DNA from 4 places in the Streptomyces sp. NPDC020884 genome. Region 2 is predicted to be linked to each of the others. Evidence: riboswitches for the same ligand, from Rfam matches in the RefSeq annotation. Region 2 holds a riboswitch; each other region holds the start of a gene.

Region 1 (3,660 bases), on a different contig from region 2:
CACCTTGCCGTCCTTCACCAACTGGTCCAGGGCGGTGATGATCTCCTCGACCGGGACGGTCTCGTCGTCGAAGTGCGTGTAGTAGAGGTCGATGTGGTCGGTGCCGAGCCGGCGCAACGATGCCTCGGCCGCGCCCTTGACGGTGCCGGCGGAGAGTCCCCGGTGGTCGGGGTGGGCGCCGGCCTTGGTGGCGACGACGATGTCGGACCGGTTGCCGCGGGAGGCCAGCCACTTGCCGATGACGGACTCCGACTCGCCGCCCCGATTGCCCTCGACCCAGGCGGAGTACGCGTCCGCGGTGTCGATGAAGTTGCCGCCGGCCGCGACGTACGCGTCCAGGACGGCGAAGGACTCTTCCTCGTCCGCCGTCCAGCCGAAGACGTTGCCGCCGAGGGCGAGGGGGAAGACCTGGAGGTCGGAGCTGCCGAGAATACGCCGAGAAGTCATGTGAGGGTCCAACGAGCCGGGGCGGGGGTGGTATTCCGCCGCCGCGCGGGCCGTGCCGCCACCGGACGGACCGGCAGCCCTGACGTCGGGGGGTGTGCGTCAGGGCTGCCGGGGTTTCAGGGGTGGCGACGGAGGACGCCGGCCGGAGGGCCGGGGCTCAGACCGAGAGGCCCTTGCTGTTCAGCCAGGCCATCGGGTCCATCGCGGAACCGCCCGCGGTGCGGACCTCCAGGTGGAGGTGGACCCCGGTGACGTTGCCGGTGGCGCCCATGCGGCCGATGGTCTCGCCGGTGGTGACCTTCTGGCCGACCGAGACGTCGATCGAGGACTGGTGCGCGTACCAGATCTCCGTGCCGTCATCGAGCTGGAGCACCGTGCGGTAGCCGTACGAACCGGACCAGCCGGCCGAGGTGATCGTGCCACCGTGCACGGCCTTGAGCGGCGCACCGGTCGACCCGGCGAAGTCGAGGCCGGTGTGCTGGCCGGAGGACCACATCGCGCCGGACTGACCGTAGGTCGAGCTGATCGTGTACGAGGAGGTGGGCAGGGAGAAGCTGGCGGCGAGCTTGGCGAGACGCTCGGCCTCCTTCTTCTTCGCGGCCGCTTCCTCCGCCGCCTTCTTCTTGGCGGCGGCCTCGGCCGCGGCCTCGTCCTGCTGCTTCTTGGCCTCCTGCGCCGCCTTCTCGGCCGCGGCGCTCTCGGCGGCGGCCTTGGCCTCGGCGTCGGCGCTGGCCTGCTGCTGCTCGGCCTGCTGGAGGATCCGGGCGCGCAGGGCCTCGCCCGCGTCGGTGGTGCCCTGCTCGGCCTCGGCGCTGGTGAGGCCGGCGGTGGTGAGCGGCGCGGACGCGGCGACCGGAGCGGGCTCCGCGTCGTCCGACATGAAGGACCCGACGCCGGGAAGGGACTTGGCGTCGGGAAGGTTGTCCGCGATGGAATCGGGAAGAGAGATGGAGACCGGCGCCTTGTCCTGCGCGGTGGCCATGCCACCCGCACCGACGGCCGCTATGACGCCGACCCCGAGGACGGTGGAGCTGCGGGCCAGACCACGCTGCTTGGCTACGCGGTGCCTGCCGCGCACGGGACGAATGGACTCCTCGGTGGGATTCCACTCCTCCCAGGACCGCTCCGCGTCACCGAAGGTGTCGGCACTGAAGGGTGACGGGGCCTCAGGGGCAGGCTTGTTGGACGCCACGTGGGCGCACTCCTTTCCTTCCTTCTCGCCTACCGGGTTAGCTGACGGGTTCGGAGCAGGAAGGTCTCCTACGGGCCCCTCCGTCTCTCACGAGACGCAGGCGTCCGATTCACCCCATGTAGGTGGTTCCCCGGTTCCCTTGCGGAATTCGGCGCTCGCGCGCGGCGCCGTCTCTGACGACGGCTGTGACGACCGCACTGCGTTATCGAACGTTAATAGACACACGGGCCCGATTCCAAGCTGTTCCTGTTGATCATTAACGAGCACGACCGGGATGTACGGGTCACAAGCGGTTGGAATCGGGCAACTTGACCGTCACTTGACCACACCCCTTTTTCTGACGGTGTGTCAAATGTTATGCGGAGGGGTGCCTTTCAGTCACTCACCGTGTCATCGCCCCGGCCCACGATCTTCACCGTCGTCCGGCGCACCGGCTGACCCTCCGCCGGCCGGGCGACCGCGATCAGCGCCATGTCGTCCGTGGTCCGTCCCCCGGTGTGCAGCCGTACGTCGTCGGTCAGCGCCGACAGCAGCTCCTCGGGCCCCGGGAAGATCCGGCCGCGCAGCCGGGCCGCCGGATCGTAGAAGACGCCGTGCTGGTCCCGGGCCTCGGACAGTCCGTCGGTGAAGGCGAGCAGCGTCGCTCCGGCGGGCATCGCCCACTCGTCGGACCGGTCCGGCCACACGCCCAGGTCCATCCCCAGCGGCAGCGCGGGCACGGAGGGCACGAGCACCTCCAAGGCGCCGTCCGCGTGCAGCAGGATCGGCTCGGGGTGACCGCGGTTGACGAGGCGGAGCGAGGCCGAGCCCGGCGGGATCTCGGCCAGCACGGCGGTGATGAAGCCCTCCATGGCGTCCAGCCCGTACCGCCGCGTGCCCTCCCGCGCCAGCGCCCGCTCCAGCCGCTGAGCGACGCCCTCCAGCGAACGCTCCTGCTCGGCCGCCTCCCGGAACGCCCCGATGATCACCGCCACGGCCTCGACGGCGCCCAGGCCCTTGCCGCGTACGTCGCCGACGACCACCCGTACGCCGTACGGGGTGTCCGCGACGGCGAACAGGTCGCCGCCCACGAACTCGTCCGCCTGCGCCGCCTCGTACCGCGCGGCCACCTGGAGCCCGCCGATCCGCTCGGCCGGCGTCGGCAGCACGGCCCGCATGGCCGTCTCCGCGATGACCCGGGCCGAGGCCAGCTGCTCGTTGCCGCGCCGCACGACGCCGTTGATGACGACGGCCAGCACCGAGCCCGTGAGCACGGTGATCATCTCGATGACCGGGACCACCTGGGTGGACGTCCCGTCGGAGAGCCGCATCGCGATGACCGAGAGGACCGCGGCGATACCCGTGCGGACGGTCCGGGACAGCGAGAAGAACGGGGCGGCGACCAGCGGGGCCGCCACGAACAGCGGGACCGCGGTGAAATTGGGCGGGGCCAGCGAGTCGAAGACCAGCCCGCCGACGATCAGCAGGGCGGGCAGCATCCGGACGAACCGCCCGGTGCCCTGCCTGCCGGGCGTCGCCTCACCCTCGCGGGTCCCGAACACCGCACGGCTCACGGCGTCGACGCTCCCCGCCGCGCCTCCACGCCGTTCGTCGGCCATCCCCACCTGTGCACTCCTGCCCGGTCCACCCACGGCTGCGGACGGTACCGCGCCCCGTCCAGGCTTCCCGGAGCCGCGCCGAGCGGCGACTCCTCATCGGCCGAATAGGGGGAAGCGGACGGAGGCCCGGCCGCCCCCGGTCAGTCGGTGAGCCGGTTTTCCGCGTAGACCGTCAATGCGTCCCGTACGAAGGCGGCGGCGCCGTCCCCGTAGCGATCGTAGTTCTTTCCGAAGCGGGGATCGGCGACATACATCTCCCCGAGCCCGATCACGTACGAACGGCCGGGCTTCTTGGCCGGCGACAGCCACGCGCAGTGCCGTCGCGCGAGTTCCTGCGCCTCGGCCCCGTCGGCGGCGAGCCCGGCCTCCTTGGCCCGGCCCCAGTCGCGCGCGAGGGCCTCGTGCTCGTCCTGGAACGCCTTC
Region 2 (3,660 bases):
TCGCCCACCTTCACCGTGGACCTGCGCCTCGAACGCGACGAGGAACTGTACCTCGGCGTCACGGACAGTCACCCCCGCTGGCCCCAACGACTGCCCGCCGCCGTGCGGCAGGACAACGGGCGCGGCATGGTCATCATCCGGGCGCTGGCCAAGGAGCGCGGCGGGCGGCTCCAGGTCACCCCGACCGCCGAGGGCGGCAAGACGGTCTGGATCGCCCTCCCGTGGGTCGTGCCGGTCCAGGGCTGATCGCCGGGGCTCGACCGGCCGGGGCGGACCGGTCCGGGCGGATCAGCCCGCCTGCGGCCGGTTCGCCGGGGCCGTGCCTCCGCGGCCGAATCCGCCGCGCAGCAGCGCCAGCAGCGTCGCGGCCGCGGCGGTCGACCGGTCGCCCCGGTGCACGACCGAGATGGTCCGGCGGAACGACGCGGGCTCCAGCCGCCGGACCGACAGCGGGGCGGCCGCCATCGAGGCGACCATCTCCGGCACCACCGCCACCCCGAGCCCCGCACTGACCAGCGCGCACACCAGTGCGTACCCGGGCGACTCGCAGATCACCGCCGGGGTCGCCCCGGCCTCGGCGAGCGCGTTCTCGACCCCGCGCCGGGGCGGATGCGTGGGCGCGCTGCTGATCAGCGGCCGCCCGGCCAGCTCGGTGACCGCGAGCCGCCCGGTGCCCTCGGAGAGCCGGTGGCCCACCGAGGTGACCAGCACCAGTTCCTCGACCAGGAGGGGTTCCACCAGAACGCCCACCGGCGGGGGCCCGGCGGCCGCCGGTTCGTAGGCGTGGGTCAGGGCGAGGTCCACCTCGCCCGCCACCACCGCGGCGACCCCGCCGGGCGGCTCGTACTCGGCGACGGCCAGCTCGACCTCCGGATGGGCCCGCCGGAACGCGCTCAGGACCGGCGGCAGCAGATGGATCCCGGCCGTCGTGAACGTCCCCACCCGCAGCCTGCCGCCCGAGAGCCCGGCCAGCCGCGCCAGCTCGTGCCGGGCCTGGTCCAGTTCGTCCAGGATCCGCCGGGCCCGGCCCGCCAGCAGCTCGCCCGCCGCCGTCAGCCGCGCCCCGCGATGGTGGCGCACCAGCAGCGCCGCCCCGGCCTCCCGCTCCAGTTTGGCCAGCTGCTGGGAGAGCGCGGGCGCGGTGTAGCCCAGGCGGGCGGCGGCCCGGGTGATCGATCCGGCCTCCGCGACCGCCACCAGGGCCGCGAGCCGTGTCGGGTCGTACATGAAAGCGTTCCTTTAGGCAGACCCAGAAGATTGCAAGTACACGCTAAAGGCTCCGCAGGTCCAGGCTGGACCTCATGGACGCACAACTGATCGCCTTCACCGGGGTCGCCGCCGGCATGGTCGCGCTGCCCGGCGCCGACTTCACCGTCGTCGTCCGCAACGCCCTGGCCTCGCGCACCGCCGGGCTGGCCAGCGCGCTCGGCGTCGCCGGAGGGCTGCTGGTGCACACCGCGCTCGCGGTCGCCGGACTCGCCGCGGTGCTGGTGACCATGCCGGTGCTCTTCCGCACCGTCCAGCTGCTCGGCGGCGCGTACGTGCTCTACCTCGGGATCAGCGCGCTGTACGCGATCCGCCGCGGGCCCGCACCGGACCGATCCGGTACGCCCTCCGACGCGCCGGACGGCGAGCCGGGGCAGCGGCCCGGACGCGCCCTGCGCCAGGGGTTCCTGACGAACGCGCTCAACCCGAAGGCCCCGGTCCTCTTCCTCAGCCTGCTGCCCCAGTTCGTGCCCCACGGGCAGCCCCCGCTGCCCCGGACCCTGTTGCTCGCGGCCGTCGTGGTGGTGCTGGCGCTGATCTGGTTCCCGGCCGTCGCCCTGCTCGTGGACCGGCTGGGCCGGTGGTTGCGCCGACCGCGTACCGCCCGCGCCATCGAGGGCGGCAGCGGTGTGGCGCTCACCGGTCTGGGGGTGGCGCTGGTGACCGGCCCGCTGCTGCGCTGAGGACGCCGTCAGCGCGGCAGCGCCGTCACGGGCGGTCCCGGAGGAGGCCGGGCCGCCCGTGAGCAAGAGGTTGGGCCGCCCGCAAGGAAAAAGCGTCCGGTCGGTGGGTCAGCGGACCCTTCCGTACCAGACGCCCTTGGACCAGATTTTCGCCAGTCGCACCACATCCCCCGATTTGGGGGAGTGCCAGATCTTCCCGGCCCCGGCGTAGATGCCCACGTGGTAGACGCTGCGCCCGGAATGGAAGAAGACCAGATCCCCGCGTTTGCGCTGCGACTTCGCGATGTGACGGGTCTTGTTGTACTGCTGCTGTGCCGTGCGGGGAAGCTTCTTCCCGGCCTTCTTGAACGAGTACAGCGTCAGCCCCGAACAGTCGAAGCGACTGGGGCCGGATGCGCCGTACTTGTACGGAGCCCCCTTCTTCGACGCGGCCACCTTCAGGGCCTTCGTCGAGTGGGTGGCGGCCTCGGCGTCGCTCACCAGGCCGGGCGCCAGCATCGTGGACGTCACGGCCAGGGTGAGCACCGAGGCCGTGCCGACCCGGGCGAACAGAGACGGGACATGAACCTGCGCAGACATGCGCAACCCTTCGTCAGCCGCCTGTGAAGGATGACCTGTCGGGTTCGGGCTGGCGAAGTTGCCCGGCCGCGTCGCGGCTTCACCCCGAGGGCTTCCCGGTCTCCCGGTCGGCCCGTTGTGCTCGGGTCCTCCACTCCTGCCGATCCACTTCTGTCGACCAGTCATCCGGGCGGCGGCAGGACTCGGCGTCCGCCCGGACCGCCCCGCCGCGGTGGCGGGGGCTTGTCGTCCCAGGGATCTTGACTCACTCGGTGCCGGATTTCCGAGTTGAAACGATGGTTTGTGAGTCTCCTCACCACTGATCCATTCAGGTGGACAGGTCGGATTCGCGCCCGCCGACGAGCCGGGCGCACACCCTCGTACCAGCGACGAAAGGGCACATTTCGAGTACGGCGCGGGCGTCGAACGCAAGTTGAGCCGTCGCTCGCGCGGGTGATCGCCTACGCCGAACGAGCGAGGGAAACCGGTCGCGGGACCGGGCGTGTCGTGCGCGGGACCGACCGGCCCGCTCCCGTATGGCGCTCCCCGCGCGCCGAGCCGGTCAGTTCACGGGCGGCGGCATCGCGACCCGGCCCGCCCGGCGCTCCCCGTCCAGCACCCGCAGGGCCCGCGCCAGGGTGGCGGCGTGGATCCGCGACTCGCCGCGCTCGTGCATCAGGGCCAGGGCGTCGCGCAGCGCCGCCGCCCGGGAGGCCAGGGCCTGGGCGGCCCGCAGTGCGCTGTAGGTGTCGCTGCCGTGGGCCGGGTTGATCCGGCCCACCTGGTCGAGCACGGCCAGATAGCAGTCGACGAACTCGCCCTCGGCGCGGGTCAGTGCGGGCAGGGGCGGGAAGTCGGGTGGCTCCATCGGCGATTCACCTCGCGTCGTACGGCGGGCGGGACGGTCAGCGGTTCTCCATGACGTGGTCGACCAGCCCGTAGGCGAGGGCGGCCTTCGCGTCGAGGATGGTGTCGCGCTCGATGTCGGCGGTGACCTGCTCCGCGGTCCGGCCCGTGTGCCGGACCAGCATGGCCGCGAACATCTCGCGGGTGCGCATCAGTTCGCGCGCGTGGATCTCCAGGTCGGACGGCTGGCCCCGCATCGGCTCCTCCAGTGCGGGCTGCTGGATGACTACCCGCGCGCCGGGCAGCG
Region 3 (3,660 bases), on a different contig from region 2:
GCCGGCCGGCGGCGCGGTCCTCCAGGACGCAGGCGACGGTCTCGTTGGCGTCGCCCTTCGTGTGCCCGATCAGACCGATGGGGCCGCGCTTGATCCAGCCCGTGACGTAGACCGAGGCCATGTGCTCGTCACCGGAGATGACGCGGCCCGCCTCGTGCGGGACGGTGCCGGAGGCCACGTCGAAGGGGAGCTTGGGCAGTTCCTCCGAGTAGTAGCCGACGGCCCGGTAGACGCTCTGCACGTCCCAGTCGGTGAACCGGCCGGTGCCCCGGACGTTGCCGGTGCCGTCCAGCTCGGTGCGCTCGGTGCGCAGCGCCACGACCTCGCCGTCGTCGCCGAGGATCTCGACCGGGGACTCGAAGAAGTGCAGGAACAGCTTGTGCGGGCGGTCGCCGACGTCCCGGATCGCCCAGTTCTCCAGGGTCTGCGCGACCATGTTGGCCTGCTTGTTCTCGCGCCGGGTGGCGATGGAGCCCTCGTCGTAGTCGATGTCCTCGGGGTTGACGATGACCTCGATGTTGGGGGAGTGGTCCAGCTCCCGCAGCTCCATCGGGCTGAACTTGGCCTGCGCCGGGCCACGCCGCCCGAACACATGCACCTCCAGCGCCTTGTTCGCCTTGAGGCCCTGGTACACGTTGTCCGGGATCTCGGTGGGCAGCAGCTCGTCCGCCGTCTTGGCCAGGACGCGGGCCACGTCCAGGGCCACGTTCCCCACGCCGAGCACGGCGACCTTCTCCGCGGTGAGCGGCCAGGTGCGCGGGACCTCGGGGTGCCCGTCGTACCAGGAGACGAACTCGGCCGCGCCGTAGGAACCGTCCAGCTGCATGCCGGGGATGTCGAGCGCCCGGTCGGCCTCGGCGCCGGTGGAGAAGATCACCGCGTCGTAGAACGACCGCAGGTCGTCCAGGCCGATGTCATCGGGGTAGCTGACGTTCCCGAAGAGCCGGATCTGGGGCTTGTCCAGCACCTGGTGCAGGGCCTTGACGATGCCCTTGATGCGCGGGTGGTCGGGGGCCACGCCGTAACGGATCAGGCCGAAGGGCGCGGGCATGCGCTCGAAGAGGTCGATGGAGACCCCCGGGTCCTGGCAGACCTCGGATTTGAGCAGCGCGTCCGCAGCGTAGATACCGGCGGGGCCGGCTCCGACAATGGCGACGCGGACGGGGCGTGTCATGGCGTGGTGTTCCTTCGGGGCGGGCGAACGCGGGCAGGTACAGCGTACGTCGGAGGTAAGGGTTGGCTTACTAGTCTCCACCCCACACCGTAAGCGATCGTCCCGCGGGCTCGTCGACCGGCCCTGTCGCGAGTGACCGATTGATCCCTTTCCTTGTGCCGATATGGTCGATTTGGCTCTTTTGGTTCACTCATCCATAAAGGGTCTATTGGGATTGTTGAGGCATTTGCCTAGGCCTGTTTTGGCCATCACCGCGAGGGAGTGGTGAGCGTCACGTCCGAGGGTGCGGACGCAGAAGCGGATCCATCGGTTCCCTTCTGTGCGAAGAAAGTTGACGCCGTGGCGGCACGGCCCGATCCGGGAATTCCGCCATTCGATCTTGCGTGGAAAAGGGAAAGCGGAATGCGGGGGTTGTTCTGTTCCGCGTTTCTCGCCTACGGTCACCGTCAATCCGGATGGAACGCCGAATCCTGCCGCCGTCCGGGAATCCGAAACCCACTCACGTACGGCAGGAGCGGGGGACCCAGGTAAGTCGCCGATCCGTAACCGGAACGGCTTGGGGTGAAGTCGCATCTTCGTGCGGCCAGACATCTCCCGTCTGAACCCGACAGCTCACCTCGCAGGCGCCGGAGAGGAATTCCCCATGCCCGCACAGGGTAAGCACCGCCGTCCCAAGTCCACCTCGCTGAGCCGCGGCCTCGCCGCCATGACCACCGGCGGAGCCGTTCTCGCCCTGCCGGTCATCGGCGCCACCAGCGCCTTCGCGGCCCCTGCGCCCGCCGCCGCGCCGCAGGCCGTGGTGCCCGCCTCGGTGGCCGCATCGGCTGATTCCGCCGTGCGCGCCGCACCCGCCCAGCATTCCGTGGTGGCCGGCGAAACGCTTTCCAAGATCGCCCGCGAGCATTCCGTCAGCGGCGGCTGGAAGAAGCTGTACGAAGGCAACCGGAAGATCGTCGGAGGGAATCCCGACCTTATTCACCCGGGTGTCAAGCTGACCCTCGGAAGCAAGGCCGCCGCCCCGTCGGACGCCAAGGCCGGCAAGGCTGGCAAGGCTGGCAAGGCTTCCCCGTCCGCCGCACGCGGCGCCTCGGCGGACCGCGCCGACCGTTCGGAGCGCGTCGACGCCGCCCCCGTGGCACAGGCCGCTCCGGCCGCCGAGAAGAGCGCCGTCACCTACACGAACGACCTCGACGGCTGGATCAAGGAGTCGCTCGCCGTCATGGCCGAGCAGGGCATCCCCGGCACCTACGAGGGCATCCACCGCAACATCATCCGCGAGTCCTCCGGCAATCCGGCCGCGATCAACAACTGGGACTCCAACGCGGTCAAGGGCACCCCGTCCAAGGGGCTGCTCCAGGTCATCGACCCGACCTTCCAGGCCTACCACGTGCCCGGCACCTCGACCGACAGCTACGACCCGGTCGCCAACATCACGGCCGCGTGCAACTACGCCGCGGACCGGTACGGCTCGATCGACAACGTCTTCGGCGCGTACTGAGCCTTCCCGTACAGGCCTGAGGGGCCCCGGACCACGGTCCGGGGCCCCTCAGGCCTGTACGGGAAGTTACCCCCAAGTTTCTAGTGACTTACCACGCGATCGACAGTAGAACCTGTTGCACTCTGTCGAGAGTGAGGGATGTCACATGAGTGACGCTACCACGCAGGATGGCGAGGCCAAGGGTGTCTCGCGTCGAAGGTTCATCACAGGAACAGGTTCTCTTCTGGGGGCCGCGGCGCTTGCCGGACCCGCCGCGCCGTCATGGGCGAGCGTCCGCACGGCAGCGGCGCCGATCGGCTCCGGCGCCCATGTGCCGGTCCTGGTCATCGGCACCGGATACGGCGGCTCCGTGGCCGCCCTCCGGCTCGCCCAGGCCGGCACGGACGTCCACATGATCGAGATGGGCATGGCCTGGGACACCCCGGGCGCGGACGGCAAGATCTTCGCCAACACCACCAGACCGGACGACCGCTCGTTCTGGCTGCGGACCCGCACCAAGCAGCCGCTGAGCAACTTCCTCGGCTTCCCCATCGACAAGAACGTCAACCGCTACACCGGCATCCTGGACGCGGAGGAGTTCTCCGGCATCACGGTCTACCAGGGCCGCGGCGTCGGCGGCGGGTCCCTGGTCAACGGCGGCATGGCCGTCACCCCGCGCCGGGAGAACTTCGGCGCCATCCTCCCGACGGTGAACGCCGAGGAGATGTACAGCACCTACTACCCGCGCGCCAACAGCGGGCTGGGCGTCACCACCATCGATCCCGCGTGGTTCGACACCGTCGACTGTTACCAGTACGCCCGGGTCGGCCGAAAACACGCCCAGCGCTCCGGCTTCCCGTTCCTCTTCGTGCCCGCGGTCTACGACTGGGACTACATGAAGCAGGAGGCGGCCGGAACCGTCCCCAAGTCAGCCCTGGACGCCGAGATCCTCTACGGCAACAACTACGGCAAGAAGTCGCTCCAGAAGACCTACATCGACCGGATCAAG
Region 4 (3,660 bases), on a different contig from region 2:
CCCCGAGACCGTCTGATCCGAGGGCTTCCGGCTCTGCCGGATACCCGAGGTGCGAGAGCCGCGACCCTGGAAGGGATCGCGGCTCTTTCGTTTTCCGGAAAGAGCGGCGCCTCGATAATTCGGGCAGCACAGACCGCATTCCCGGAATTACTTCTCTTTGTATACGGCTCTCCTGTTAATGGCGGACGCCCGCGGTGTTTACGCCATGTTGCGAAGTGCTCACGCGGGGGACGGGGGCGGTGCGCCGCCCGGTCCGATCGGGGCGGCGGAGCCGGTGGGCCCCGGTGGCGCGTTCCGCGTGCTGGGCGGTCAGCGCCCTCGCCCGCTCGGCGTCGCCGCGCGCCACGGCGTCCACGATCGCCCCGCGCTCGGCCCAGGAGTCGACCGGGCGGGCCGGCTGCTCGACCGCGTACATCCAGGCGATCTTGTGCCGGAGCTGGGTGAGCAGCGCGATGAGTCCGGGGCTGCCGGAGGCCTGGGCGAGGGTCTCGTGGAACCAGCCGCCCAAGGAGCGCAGATCCTCGCCCTCGCCCCGGCGGGCCCGCTCCTGACCCAGCCTGACCAGGCCCCGGAGCACCTTGAGATGGGCCTCCGTGCGCCGCTGGGCGGCACGTGCGGCGCCCAGCGGCTCCAGGAGCATCCGCACCTCCAGAAGGTCGGCCGCCTCCTGCTCGGTGGGCTCGGCGACACAGGCGCCGGCGTGCCTGCGGGTGACCACGAAGCCCTCGGACTCCAGCGTGCGCAGCGCCTCGCGGACCGGGACGCGGGAGACCCCGTACCGGCGCGCCAGCACCTCCTCGGTGAGGCGGCTGCCGCGCTCGAAGACACCGGAGACGATGTCGTCACGAATTGCCGTGCATACCGAATGCGCGGGAATGCGCATGTCCGAACCTCCGCCTTGATCCCCGCGAAACGCGGCCGCCCGACGTCTGTTCCGTGACTCTATTGCAATCCGCCGGAATTTCCGATGGCAGGTCGGAATCCATGGATATCTTCACGCCGGAATTACCGAAGGCCCCGGCGGGGAGCCGGGGCCTTCGGGCGGTGGATCGCGCGGTGGGGTCAGACGCTGAGACCGTGGGAGCGCAGGTAGCCGACGGGGTCCATGTCGGAGCCGTAGTCGGGGGTGGTGCGGGCCTCGAAGTGCAGGTGCGGGCCGGTGGAGTTGCCGGTGGAGCCGGAGAGGCCGATCTGCTGGCCGGAGGAGACGCTCTGGCCGACCGAGACGCCGATCGAGGAGAGGTGGCCGTACTGGGTGTAGGTGCCGTCCGTCATCCGGAGCACGATGTTGTTGCCGTACGCGCCGCCCCAGCCGGCCTCGACGACCGTACCGGCGCCGACCGCGACGACGGAGCTGCCGGAGGCGGCCTGGAAGTCCACGCCGGAGTGGCTGCCGGAGGACCAGAGCGCGCCGCCGGTGTTGTAGCCGGTGGTGACGTGGGAGCCGGAGACCGGGAGGTGGAAGGCGTTCAGCCGGGCGCGCTCGGCGGCGCGGGCGGCACGGGCCTTCTCCTCGCGGACCTCCTTGGCGCGGGCCTCGGCCTTGCGCTCGGCCTCCGCCTTCGCCTTGGCCTTGGCGGCCTTCGCGCGGGCCTCGGCGGCGGCCTTGGCCTTCGCCTCGGCGATCGCGTCGGCCTGCTGCTTCTGGGCGTGGGCCTGCGCGCCGATCCGGTCGGCGAGGGTGGCGTCGAGGGCGACGGCCTGGGTGAGGCCGGTGTCGGCGACCTGGGCGGCCTCGGTGTCCGCGGCGATGGCCGGGGAGGCCAGCGAGCCGATGACTCCGGTGGTGGCCAGGGCCGCGATGCCGGCGGCCCGCGCGCTCCGGCGCGTGAGGCGGCTCGGGGCACGGTGCTTCCCGGTGGCACGGGTGAACGCCATGGAGGGGTTGATCCTTTCCTTCCTTCTCGCCTACCGGGTTAGCTGACGGGTTCGGAGCAGGAAGGTCTCCTACGGATTCCCGCGCCGGGCTGCGGCACGGGCCTCCGATTCACCCCAGGGACTGCGTGGGTCCCCGGCTCCCCAGGCTCGCGCCTGACGGGGACTCGGCGATGACTGCCCGGCGCCGCGGATGCGGCATACGGGTGACGGACAGCCGGGCCGACGCTAGGCGGGGCGACTTCCCATCACCAAACGGACCAGGCGATTTGTCGCGCATCCCACAGGGCAGACAGGCAACCTCTCCAACAAAGAGGCACAAAGGGGATCAAAGTGACAAAAATGGAGAACCCCGACGAACTTTCGTCCGTCGGGGTCCTGTTCGCGGCGGTGTGCCGCGGGCGGTGCGTCAGCCGGTGACGACCGACACCTCTCCGATGCCGAGCGCCTTCACGGGCTCCTCGATCTGTGCCGCGTCCCCCACGAGGACCGTGACCAGCCGGTCCACCGGGAAGGCGCTGACCACGGCGGCGGTCGCCTCCACGGTGCCCGTGTCGGCGAGCCGGGCGTAGAGGTGGGCCTGGTAGTCGTCGGGGAGGTGCTGCTCGACCTGGTCGGCCAGCGTGCTCGCGACGGAGGCGGCGGTCTCGAACTTCAGCGGGGCGACGCCCACCAGGTTCTGCACGGCCGTCTCGCGCTCGGCGTCGGTCAGCCCCTCGGCCGCCAGCGTCCGCAGGACCTTCCAGAGGTCCTCCAGCGCCGGTCCGGTGGACTCCGTGTCCACCGATCCGCTGATCGCGAGCATGGCCGCGCCGCCCGAGTCGGGGCCGCTGGAGCGCAGCACCTGGGCGAAGGCGCGCACGCCGTAGGTGTAGCCCTTCTCCTCGCGCAGCACCCGGTCCAGCCGGGAGGTGAGGGTGCCGCCCAGGCTGTACGTGCCGAGCACCTGAGCGGGCCACACGCTCTCGTGCCGGTCGGCGCCGATCCGGCCGATCAGCAGCTGGGTCTGGACCGCGCCGGGCCGGTCGACGATGACCACGCGGCCGGTGTCGTCCGCGGTGATGGGCGGCACCGGGCGGGTCTGACCGGCGTTGCCCGACCAGTCGCCGAGGGTCTCCGCCAGCAGCGCGTCCAGGTCGATGCCGGTGAGGTCGCCGACGATCACGGCCGTCGCGGTGGACGGGCGGATATGGGCGTCGAAGAAGGCGCGCACGGCGACCTCGTCGATCCGCCGGACCGTCTCCTCGGTGCCCAGGCGCGGGCGGGACATCCGGGCGGTGGCCGGGAACAGCTCCTTGGAGAGCTGCTTGGCGGCGCGCCGGGACGGGTTGGCGTGCTCGTGCGGGATCTCGTCGAGGCGGTTGCCGACGAGGCGCTCGATCTCGCTCGCGTCGAAGGCGGGGGCCCGCAGCGCCTCGGCGACCAGCCCGAGGGCCTTGGCCAGCCGGGAGGCGGGAACTTCCAGGGAGACCCGGACGCCGGGGTGGTCGGCGTGCGCGTCGAGCGTGGCGCCGCAGCGCTCCAGCTCGGCGGCGAACTCCTCGGCGCTGTGCTTGTCGGTGCCCTCGGAGAGCGCCCGCGACATGATCGTGGCCACGCCGTCCAGGCCCTCGGGCTCGGCCTCCAGCGGCGCGTCCAGGAAGATCTCCACGGCGACGACCTGCTGGCCGGGGCGGTGGCAGCGCAGCACGGTCAGCCCGTTGGGCAGGGCGCCCCGCTCGGGCGCCGGGAAGGCCCAGGGGCGGGCCGTGCCGGCGGTGGGCTGCGGGTGGAACTCCATGGCTA

What was found. A riboswitch is a leader RNA that binds a small molecule or an ion and turns the genes downstream of it on or off. The one in region 2 is predicted to bind cyclic di-AMP.
Region 1: another riboswitch for cyclic di-AMP. It lies ahead of ACH4UK_RS19365 (M23 family metallopeptidase); the one in region 2 lies ahead of ACH4UK_RS30555 (C40 family peptidase).
Region 3: another riboswitch for cyclic di-AMP. It lies ahead of ACH4UK_RS32295 (transglycosylase SLT domain-containing protein); the one in region 2 lies ahead of ACH4UK_RS30555 (C40 family peptidase).
Region 4: another riboswitch for cyclic di-AMP. It lies ahead of ACH4UK_RS34645 (M23 family metallopeptidase); the one in region 2 lies ahead of ACH4UK_RS30555 (C40 family peptidase).

The regions. Positions count from the first base shown of each region.
Region 1 is NZ_JBIRRY010000005.1:540,495-544,154, reverse strand. It holds gene ACH4UK_RS19370 (aldo/keto reductase) at 1-447, opposite strand, end outside; gene ACH4UK_RS19365 (M23 family metallopeptidase) at 605-1,639, opposite strand; cyclic di-AMP (ydaO/yuaA leader) riboswitch at 1,651-1,803, opposite strand; gene ACH4UK_RS19360 (PP2C family protein-serine/threonine phosphatase) at 2,014-3,237, opposite strand; gene ACH4UK_RS19355 (MerR family transcriptional regulator) at 3,378-3,660, opposite strand, start outside.
Region 2 is NZ_JBIRRY010000011.1:158,141-161,800, forward strand. It holds gene ACH4UK_RS30540 (ATP-binding protein) at 1-246, shown strand, start outside; gene ACH4UK_RS30545 (LysR family transcriptional regulator) at 289-1,227, opposite strand; gene ACH4UK_RS30550 (LysE family translocator) at 1,302-1,949, shown strand; gene ACH4UK_RS30555 (C40 family peptidase) at 2,058-2,528, opposite strand; cyclic di-AMP (ydaO/yuaA leader) riboswitch at 2,532-2,694, opposite strand; gene ACH4UK_RS30560 (hypothetical protein) at 3,070-3,375, opposite strand; gene ACH4UK_RS30565 (ATP-dependent Clp protease proteolytic subunit) at 3,413-3,660, opposite strand, start outside.
Region 3 is NZ_JBIRRY010000012.1:116,325-119,984, reverse strand. It holds gene ACH4UK_RS32300 (FAD-dependent oxidoreductase) at 1-1,174, opposite strand, end outside; cyclic di-AMP (ydaO/yuaA leader) riboswitch at 1,626-1,813, shown strand; gene ACH4UK_RS32295 (transglycosylase SLT domain-containing protein) at 1,818-2,672, shown strand; gene ACH4UK_RS32290 (GMC oxidoreductase) at 2,818-3,660, shown strand, end outside.
Region 4 is NZ_JBIRRY010000014.1:95,708-99,367, forward strand. It holds gene ACH4UK_RS34635 (HPr family phosphocarrier protein) at 1-16, shown strand, start outside; gene ACH4UK_RS34640 (GntR family transcriptional regulator) at 176-883, opposite strand; gene ACH4UK_RS34645 (M23 family metallopeptidase) at 1,063-1,878, opposite strand; cyclic di-AMP (ydaO/yuaA leader) riboswitch at 1,892-2,058, opposite strand; gene ACH4UK_RS34650 (M16 family metallopeptidase) at 2,285-3,655, opposite strand.